Regions from separate parts of the Sorangium sp. So ce394 genome, predicted to be linked through region 1. Evidence: riboswitches for the same ligand, from Rfam matches in the RefSeq annotation. Region 1 holds a riboswitch; each other region holds the start of a gene.

Region 1 (3,267 bases):
GCGCGGAGGCGAGAGCGCATCGATCGATTCATGTCAGCTCCTTCGAGGCCAGTCGCTCCGCGTCGCGGACGAGCTCGTTCATTCGTTCTTCATCGCCGATCTGGTAATAGCCACGGATACGGCCCTGCCCATCGACAAGGACGAACCATTCCCCGTGCATGATCGCGCCGAGCCCGGCCGACGGGTCGGCTCGCTCGAAGCGCACCTTGAACCCCTTCACCACGACGCGGTTCAGCTCCTCGCTCCGGCCGGAGAGGAACGACCAGGCGCCGCGGCCGCTGCTGTAGCGCGCCGCGTACGAGCGCAGCACGTCGGGTGTATCGTTCTCCGGGTCCAGCGTGATCGAGATGAGGTGGATGGGGAGCGCCTGTCCGCGCGCCTCGCCGCGCTGGGCCAGCCGCTCCTGGAACGCCGCCATCTGCGCCGAGAGCCTCGGGCACGACACGGGACAGCTCGCATAGAAGAAGTCGACGATCAGCGTCTGCCCGCGGAGCGACTCCCGCGTGACGGGGCGGCCGTCCTGGTCCGTCATCGAGAACGCCGGCATCTCGCCGAGCACGGGCGGCGAGGCGGGCGCCTCGCGCGCGCGCGACACCGCGCCGAAGACGGCGAGCCCCGCGAGCGCAGAGACCCAGAGCCCGATCCGCACCGGCCGGAGCCGCCCGCGCCGGCGGGCCGGCGCTCCGTCGCCGGCCGAGGAGGACCCAGGAGACGTGGAGCAGAGAACCTCGTTTGGCATGCGCGCGACATTAGGAGTTGCAAGGAGGCGCGGGCAATGCGTCACGGTGTCGCATCCCCTCGAACGATGCAGCGATATCGCGGCCTTTGGCGAGCCCGTGGCGGCGCTGGGATGAGCGCGACATCGTGTCGCAGGGCCCTTGCGGCCGGTCGCGCTAGCCTGTCTCACCATGATCCAGCGAGAGCGCGGCGCGTCCGCGGATGACCCGGCCCGTTCCCCGCACGGCGCACGCGCAGTGAGCTCGCCCGTGCGTCTCCGGCTTCTGCGGAGCTCACGCTGGCGCCGCGCGGCGGCGCTGGCCGCCGCCATCGCGGGCGTCGCGCTCAGCGGCAGGGCCGAGCCGGCGACGCCCAGCGAGGCCGCGACCGAGCTCGTCGACTCGGCGCCCGCGCCCGGCGAGAAGGCGCTCGCGGCGCGCCTGCTCGCGCCTTGTTGCTGGAATCAGACGCTCGATGTGCACGAATCCCCGGTGGCGAGCGATCTTCGTCGCGAGATCCGCGCCCGCCTCCGCCGGGGAGAGGCCGCCGACGCGATCGAACAGGACCTCGTCGTTCGTTATGGCGACCGCCTCCGCGCGGCGCCTTCGTCCGGCGTCCTCGGCAAGGTCGCGCTGGCATTGATGCTGGGCATCGCGGCGACCTTCCTCGGGGTCTTCGCCCTGCTGCGCTCGTGGAGGCGCGGCGCCGCGCAGCCAACCCCGCCGAGCGGCGCCGCCGCGGGGGCCGTTCGCGACGAGTATGACGAGCGCCTCGACGACGAGCTCCGGGCGCGCGACGCGTGAGCACGCCCCCGCTGGTAAGGCGGTAGTCGCTCCCCTCGTCCGGCTTCCTCCGCGACATCTCGCTTGACCTGCGCGCCGCACCGCAATATGTAGCGCCTCGTGTTGGTGCCCTTGGCTTCGGCCCAGGGCTCAAAAGGGAACCCGGTGCGAATCCGGGGCTGCCCCGCAGCGGTAAGCGAGAACGATCTCCACGACGCGCACTGGCCCTCGGGCTGGGAAGCGGTGGACCGTAGGAACCCGGCGAGAGCCGGAGCGCTCGCGAGCCCGAAGACCTGCCAACATCCTGCGTCGGGGAGACATCCCGCGCCGGTTTGACCTGGAAGCCTCGAGGGAGGCGGGGAGGTCCGAGCTGGCGCTGACGCACGCGCCGTCCCGGTTCCGATCCGTCCCCCGAGCTTTCTTTCGCAATCGCCCGCGGGGGCGAAGGGTCGGTCCGATGATCATCTCCCAAGGTTCAGCGCCGCCGCGCGTCGCGGCTGGCTCTGCGCGCATTTCTGCATCTTCTGTCGCCGCAGCGCTCCTCCTGCTCTCGCCGCCGGCCTTGGCGGACGCCTTCGACGAGTACGCGGGGAACACGTCGTATACATTCGACCTACCCGCCATCGCCGACGGGTGGTCCATAGCCCTGGACGGGTTCCCGACGACATCCGAGGAGATCGATGGATACGAGCTGGCCGGGCGGCTCCTCGTCGCCAACGATCAGACCTTGTACCTCCAGAAAAACTATGGCTCGAGCGTCTACGTGCCCGTCGCGACGCTGAGCGACGGGCCGATGGATCCGAGCTTCCTCGCCATCTCGCCGGACGGCAGCACGATCGCGCTCGGCGTCGGCTACGGGGCGCCGCTGCTCGTGTTCCCGAGCTCGATCCTCAGCGTCACCTCGCCGCCCGACCTGCTCGGCCACGGGGACGTGATCGAGCTCGACGTCAACTACTACGACGGGGCCTGGTACGGTAACGACACGCTCGTCATCAACGGCGGCTGGAGCGGGCCGAGCGGCTACACGAGCGGCGTCTACGCCCTCGATCTGACCGCGCCGCAGATCGCGGAGATCCCGCTGATCACGAGCATCCCGGGCGCCTCCGGGGGGATCGCGGTGGACTCCGCGGGCAACCTCGTCACCGGGATCGGCTATCAGACCTCGCCCAACCGGACCGGCGAGCTCAGGATCTGGGCGGCGGCCGACATCCAGGACGTCATCGACGGCACGGCGAGCGCGTACGTCTACGGCGGCAGCGAGGGCTCGCTCCTGGCGAGCAACGTGCTGAACGCGGCGGCGCTCGGCTTCGACGGGGACGGCGCCCTGCACGTGGGCGGCGGGGACGCATTCGGCGTCGGCGGCACGAGCGAGAATGGCTATGCCGCGCTCATCCGCGCCAGCGTGGTCGCGAGCGTCGTCGGGGGCAGCCAGACGCCGGTGAACGAGGGGAGCTCGTCGCAGTACCTCGAGCTGACGCCTGATGCGTGCGAGGACGACAACGCGACGTCGCCCATCGCGTTCGTCGGCCACACGAGCGCCCTGGCGATCGCCTGGAACCCGTCGGGCGACGAGTACTCGTCCCCCGCGGGGCAGTGCTACTCGGCCGGGAGCGCCTCGGATTTCTGGGAGATCGGGGTGACGCCGAAGGTGACGCTCTATTTCCCCGACGGCGCGCCGGACGCCGACAGCGACGGCGTGCCGGACGGCGCGGACAACGCGTATCTCACGGCGAACGCGGACCAGCGAGACACCGACGGCGACGGCTTC
Region 2 (3,267 bases), 5.7 Mb from region 1:
CGGCGGCGCGCTGGAGCACGCCGGCGAAGCGCCGCGCGAGCGCGAGCAGCTCGACGAGGGCCGCGGGCGCGCCGAGCCCGGCGAGCGCCGCCTCGATCTCGGCCGGCGCGGCGGCGCTCGAGAGCCACCGGAGCACCGCGGCGGCCGCGAGGACGCGCGCGGCGATGGCCGCGGCGCGGCGGGCGCCGTCGCGCGCGATCGCGTCGAGCGGGAACGGCGCGCCCGCGAGGAGCGGCTCGCCCGGGGTGAGCGCGAGCGCGAGGGCCGCGGCGACCCCTCCGAGCCACGCGGCGGGCGCGAAGGCGCGCAGGATGGCGCCGGCGGTCACGCCCTGGAGGGCGAGGGCCGCGCTCGCGACGGCGAGCAGCGCGGCCGGCGTCCAGGGCGAGCGCGCGCCCGCGGCGACGCAGCACGCGGCCACGGCGGCCCCGAGGCGGAGCCGGGGATCCACGTCGCGGAGCCGCGCGGGGGGGTCAATCCGCACGGAGCCCGTCGCCGCCGGGCTTGCCGGCGGGCTGGCCGGCGCGCTCCACGAAGAGCACGCGCGAGAAGTAGCCGATGGCGAAGCCGGCGAGGAGCCCTGCCCAGAGGAAGGCGAAGAGCAGGAGGTCGCCCTCGAGGCCCGCGAACAGCGGCCCCGTGTCGTGGCGGCCGGCGTCCTCGGCGACGCGGCGGACGACCGCCTCGTCGACCCCGTCCCACGAGGCGTCGCCGCACGCGGCGAGCCAGAGCGCGGCGGCGAGCCGCAGCGCGCTGGCGAGCCGCAGCGCCGCGGCGCGCGCGCCCCCCGCGAGCGCCGGCAGCGCGCGCTGCGCGGCCCGCCGCGTCACGACGCCCCCGCGGGGAGCGGGACGACCTGGAGCCGCTCGAGGATGTCGGGCCGCCGGGCGCGCAGGAAGACGAGCGCTCCCGCGGTCATGGCGCCCTCGAGCAAACCGAGCGGCAGCTGGGTGGGGACGAAGGCCAGGGCGACGCCGGTGAACATGGATCCCACCGACCCGTCGCCCGCGAGCCCGAGCGCGAGCTCGAGGGCCGTGGTCGCGTACGTGGCCCAGTCGGACGTCACGCCGGCCAGGAACCCCGCGACCCAGAGGCTCGCGCCGCAGCGCCGCGCGAGCCGGAAGACGAGGTATCCGGTGAACGCGCCCGCGATGCCCATCGACGCGACGTCGGCGCCGAGCGTGGTGAGCCCGCCGTGCGCGAGGAAGAGGGCCTGGATGAGGAGCGCCACCACGGTGACGAGGACGGTCATCCAGGGGCCGATGAGCACCGCGGCGAGCCCGGTGCCGCACGGGTGGGAGCAGGTCCCTGCGGTCGGCACCGGCACGGGCATGCACGAGATCGCGAAGACGGCGGCGGCGACGAGGCCGACGAACGGCTTGTAGAAGGCGTCGTCCCGGGTGCGGCGCCGGAGCAGGTGGAGGGCGACGGCGACGAAGGGCAGGGCGAGCGCGTTCCAGACGGCGCACCAGCCGAGCGGCAGGACGCCTTCCGCGAGGTGCATCGCGGCCGCGGGCCGGGGCGCGAGCAGCGTCGCGAGGAGCACGGCGGCGATGGACACAGCGCGGCCGTGAAGACCGATTTCGGCGCTCCGGGTGAAGTCCGCACCCGAACGCCACGAAGACATGCGCAAGCTGCACCTCGTGGGGGGCTCGGGTAGGTCTCCCGGCTGATGGGTTCAGGGGGCCTTTCTGGCTCCCAGCGCCGCGTCCACCTTCCCAGGCCTCTTCAGAGGCCCAGTGGTCTTTGGAGGCGGCTCCCCACTCACGGTGGCGGTACCGCGCCGGTTTCGCACCGGCTTCCCTGTTATGCCCAGAGGGCACCCGAGGTGTGGATTGTCAGATGGATGCTCGGTAGTCCCGTTTCGCGCCCGGCGTCAAGGACGTCGCGCCGCGGCCGCGGGGCAGGCGCTCGCCCTGCGGCGGCTGCCCCGCGACCGCGGCGCGCGCAGGCGCGTTCGCGGCGGCCGTCTGGCGGCGCGCGCTGGCGCGTTCGCGGCGGCCGTCTGGCGGCGCGCGCGGGCGCGTTCGCGGCGGCCGTCTGGCGGCGCGCGCGGGCGCGTTCGCGGCGGCCGTCTGGCGGCGCGCGCTGGCGCGTCTCACGCCGGAACGAGCTCCGTGATGAGCCGCGCGCGCGGGCTTCCGCCGTGGGCCGTCCAGCGCGTCGCGGGCCGCCGAGCGCTCCCGGCGTCCGGAGGTCCGGCGCGGCGGAGGGGCGCGCTGTACCGCGCCCGGCCTCACGGCATTGCGAGCGGCCGGTCAGCCGCTGCCGCGGTGTCCACCGCGTGTGGTGCCGTCCTGTCGAGCCGACAGGCTGCGCTGCGCGCGCTCGCGCCCTCCGGGGGCAACGTGGCTTCCGCGAAATTGACCGAGACGCACGCGGACAAGCTTCCTCGAAAAAGCTGCAAGCGATGTGCTTCTGTGGTTAAAGTCTCTTTACTTGTTCATCCCGGGATCGCCGCTCGCTCCCCGGGGCCCGCTCGGAGCGTGCGCCGCCCCGCGCGTGCGGCGCACGTTCCGGTGATTTTCTCGCCGCAGTGTGCTTTGTTCGTCCTGGCTCTTTACTTGTGAGCAAGTGTTCCGTGCCAGGCTCGCTTCGTCGCGGAGCCTGGCGTGAACGGCGGCGGGCTCTCGTGTTCTCTTTTCGAGGGCGCGGCGAGCGACTCCGCCGGACGCTGCTCCGGCGCGGGTATGCCCGGCTCGAACGCGCATTCGCGAAAATCGGCGATGTGCGCGCTGCGCTGTCACCTGGCTGTCATCGTGCGGGAGCAATTCGCTCATCCGCGTGCAGCGGTTGCACTTTGTTATCGACAACCTGCTTCCGGGTGCCACACTCCGATCACCGCATGCGCACCGGCGCGGTTTCCCCCCCCCGGCCCGGAGCGCGTGCGGGCTATCTCGAGCACCGCAGCGGACGTTCTCCGCGCCGCTGCGGTTTCCCTACCGCGGTCATGTCTGGCCCCCCTCCAGCATGACACGCGGTCTTTTTTTGGCTCTCCTGGCGCGCTGTTCGGCAACTCACTTTCCTGTGAACGCCGCCTGCGATTTCGCCAGGAACGCTTTCATTCCGAGCTGTTGGTCCTCGCTGCCGAAGAGCGCGGCGAATGCCTGCGCTTCCAGCTCGTTGGCGGCGGTGAGGTCGAGGCTCTCGCCGCGCAGCAGGACGCGCTTGGCGGCGGCGACGGCGAGCGGCCCGCGCGAGGCGATCTTGAGGGCGGTGTCGCGGGCGCGCGCGAGGAGCTCGGCCGCCGGGAAGACGGCGTTGACG
Region 3 (3,267 bases), 4.4 Mb from region 1:
CGGCCCACGTAGTCGTCGTGGGTCGTGTTGCAGACGATGACCTGGAGCGGCCCTTCGGGGTCGCCGGAGGGGCCGGGCACCCGCTCGAGGATGGTCTCGAAGAGCGGCTCCAGGTCCTTGGCCTCGTGCTCGAGCTCGCGCTTCGCCTGGCCGAACTTCGCGATCGCGTAGAGCGTCGAGAAGTCCATCTGCGCGTCGCTCGCCTCGAGATCGCAGAAGAGGTCGAACACCTCGGAGAGCACCTCGTGGGCGCGCGCGTCGCTCCGGTCGATCTTGTTGATGACCACGATGACCGGGAAGCCGCGCTGGAGGCACTTCGAGAGCACGAACCGCGTCTGCGGCAGCGGGCCCTCGGCGGCGTCGACGAGGAGCAGCGCCCCGTCGGCCATCATCAGGGTGCGCTCGACCTCGCCGCCGAAGTCGGAGTGGCCGGGCGTGTCGACGATGTTGATCTTGACCCCGCGGTACCGGATGCTGGTGTTCTTCGCGAGGATGGTGATGCCGCGCTCCCGCTCGAGGTCGTTCGAGTCCATGACCCGCTCGGCCACGACCTCGTTCTCTCGGAAGGCGCCCGACTGGCGGAGCATGTGATCGACGAGGGTCGTCTTCCCGTGGTCGACGTGGGCGACGATGGCGATGTTGCGGAGGTCGTTACGCGGCATATACGGCGGCGGCCGTGTAGCACGCGACCCACGGAGGAGCGAGCCCATCCTCGCCAGAGCCCGAACGTTCGGCCCGCGCGTGGACGTCGCGCGGCGAGCGCTCGCGTTCAGGTGGCGCGCGCGCGAGGCGGGCGCGAGCGCGGACAGGAGCCCGCGCGAGGCGGGCGCGTGGCGAGGGACGCGCGCGGAGCGGGCGAGGTGAGCGGGAGCGATTGACAGCCGGAGGCGCATCCTCCTAGGGTGCGCGCCGCGCTGGTGCCTGGGCGCTCGCTCAGGCTGAATAGGGAACCCGGTGAGATTCCGGGGCTGCCCCGCAGCGGTAAGCGAGAACGACCTCCACCCCATGCACTGGCCCGATGAGGGCTGGGAAGCGGTGGACAGTAGGAAGCCGGCCCGGCCGGAGCGCTCGCGAGCCCGAAGACCTGCCCGCGCCCGGCGACGGGGACACATCCGACGCCGGTTCGACCTGGGAGCCTCGAGGGAGGCGGCGAGGTCCGAGCCGGTGCAGCCCTGCGCACGTCCCGGATCCCGAGCCGCCCCCGCGTTGCCTTTCGGTCGCCCGCGGGGGCGAGAGGTCGGTCCAGGGCACCGCGCCGTGGGCGGCCTTTTTCCTCCTCGTGGAGCTCGATGCGAGCGGCCCGGCGCCGCTCCGCGCGATTGCGCGAAGGAGGACATGAATGCTGCGCGAGAACGTCACCAAGGGCCACGGACACCGCCATCGACTCCCTCGGATCGCCGCGCTGGCGATCCTGCTGTCCGCCGCGCGGCCAGCGCGGGCCCAGGGAGAGCCCATCGAGGTCACGGTGCACGCGGAGAAGCCGGGGAGCGAGGCCGCCTCGCGCGTCTCGGTCGGGCACCGCGAGCTCGAGCTCCGGCCGAGGCTCCGGCCGGGCGACCTCCTCGAGTCGGTCCCCGGGCTCTTCGCCGTGCAGCACGCCGGCGGCGGCAAGGCGAACCAGTACTTCCTGCGCGGCTTCGACGCCGACCACGGGACGGACGTCGCGTTCTTCGTCGACGGGGTGCCCGTCAACCTGGTCAGCCACGGCCACGGGCACGGCTTCACCGACCTCTACTTCATGATCCCGGAGCTCGTGATCGGGCTCGACGGCTACAAGGGGCCCTACTACGCGAGCATCGGCGATTTCGGCACCGCGGGTGCCGTCAACCTCCGCTTCGCCGAGACGCTCGACGAGAGCTCCGCGCAGCTCAGCGTGGGGCAGTACGGCATCCTGCGCGGCCTCGTGATCGCCTCGCCGGAGCTCGGCGACGACTGGCGCGCGGTGGCCGCGGCGGAGGTCTACCGGAACGACGGGCCGTTCCAGAGCCCGGAGCGGCTCAAGCGGTTCAACGTCTACCTGAGGGCGACGCGCGACCTCGGCAGCACCGGCAAGGTCCAGGCGACGTGGATGTCCTACGGCTCGACCTGGTACGGCTCCGGCCAGATCCCGGCGCGCGCCGTGTGCGGGGAGGGGGAGCAGGGCGGCCTGAACCCGCCGCCCTCCGCCTTCGGACAGCCGTGCATCGACCACTTCGGCGCGGTCGATCCGACCGAGGGCGGGGCGACCGCGCGGCACATGGCGTCGGTCTCCGCCTCGACCGCGTGGCGGGACGCCGACCTGAGCGCGATGGCTTACTTCCTGCGCTATCGCTTCACGCTGTACTCGAACTTCACGTTCTTCGCCGAGGATCCGGTGCACGGCGATGCGATCGAGCAGAACGACGACCGCACCGTGCTGGGCGCCGACCTCCGGTTCCGCAAGCAGATCGAGCACCGCGGGGCGAGGTTCACGACCTCGCTCGGCGCGCAGGTCCGCGCGGACGCGATCGACAAGTCGCTCCACCACGACGAGGCGCGCGAGCGGCTCGAGGAGCGGGATCGGACCCACGTCGACGAGGGCCAGATCGGCGTGTACGTCGAGCAGGACGCCCGGCTCCGGCGCTGGCTCCGCCTCGTGCTCGGCGTGCGCGGGCAGTGGATCGACGTCAACGTGGACGATCTGCGCGAGGACCTGGAGGGGATGGGGAGCAAGTCGAGCGGCGCGCGGGGGCAGATGCAGCTGCTCCCGAAGCTCTCGGCGGTCGTCTCGCCGGTGGGCGGGCTCGATCTCTTCGCCCACTACGGGCGCGGCTTCCACTCGAACGACGCGCGGGGCGCGGTGCTGGGCCGGGGGGCGGCGACGCTGATCACCCCGGCGAAGGGCTACGAGGTCGGCGCGAGGGTCGCGCCCGTGCGCGGCCTCTCGCTGAGCGCGGCCGGGTTCCTGCTCGACCTCGACTCCGAGCTGGTCTGGAGCGGCGACGCCGGCGTGACCGAGGCGTCGGGGGAGACGCGGCGCTACGGGATCGAGGTCGGCGCGCGTTACCGGCTCGGGAGCTGGCTCTTCGCCGACGTGGACGCGACCTTCACCCGCGCGCGCTTCCGCGCGAACGCCGGCAACGGGAGCGCGGTCGCGCTCGCGCCGACGCGGACGCTGACCGCGGGCATCGGGGTGCGCAGGGCGTTCGGCGCGCTCACGCCGTTCGCGGCGCTCCGGGTGAAGGCGATCGGCGCGCGGCCCGCGACCGAGGACGAGTCGCTCACCGCCGAGGGGTTCACGGTGGTCGA

What was found. A riboswitch is a leader RNA that binds a small molecule or an ion and turns the genes downstream of it on or off. The one in region 1 is predicted to bind cobalamin.
Region 2: it holds a riboswitch for cobalamin, as region 1 does, so the genes downstream of both, WMF33_RS02185 (energy-coupling factor ABC transporter permease) here and WMF33_RS23225 (dockerin type I domain-containing protein) in region 1, are expected to answer to the same signal.
Region 3: it holds a riboswitch for cobalamin, as region 1 does, so the genes downstream of both, WMF33_RS07140 (TonB-dependent receptor) here and WMF33_RS23225 (dockerin type I domain-containing protein) in region 1, are expected to answer to the same signal.

The regions. Positions count from the first base shown of each region.
Region 1 covers NZ_CP150339.1:6,326,417-6,329,683, forward strand. The annotation lists gene WMF33_RS23210 (copper-binding protein) at 1-32, opposite strand, end outside; gene WMF33_RS23215 (SCO family protein) at 29-739, opposite strand; gene WMF33_RS23220 (cytochrome c-type biogenesis protein) at 987-1,520, shown strand; cobalamin riboswitch at 1,607-1,814, shown strand; gene WMF33_RS23225 (dockerin type I domain-containing protein) at 2,062-3,267, shown strand, end outside.
Region 2 covers NZ_CP150339.1:578,637-581,903, forward strand. The annotation lists gene WMF33_RS02175 (CbiQ family ECF transporter T component) at 1-484, opposite strand, end outside; gene WMF33_RS02180 (hypothetical protein) at 474-830, opposite strand; gene WMF33_RS02185 (energy-coupling factor ABC transporter permease) at 827-1,561, opposite strand; cobalamin riboswitch at 1,639-1,842, opposite strand; gene WMF33_RS02190 (enoyl-CoA hydratase/isomerase family protein) at 3,018-3,267, opposite strand, start outside.
Region 3 covers NZ_CP150339.1:1,948,323-1,951,589, forward strand. The annotation lists gene typA (translational GTPase TypA) at 1-710, opposite strand, end outside; cobalamin riboswitch at 899-1,106, shown strand; gene WMF33_RS07140 (TonB-dependent receptor) at 1,340-3,267, shown strand, end outside.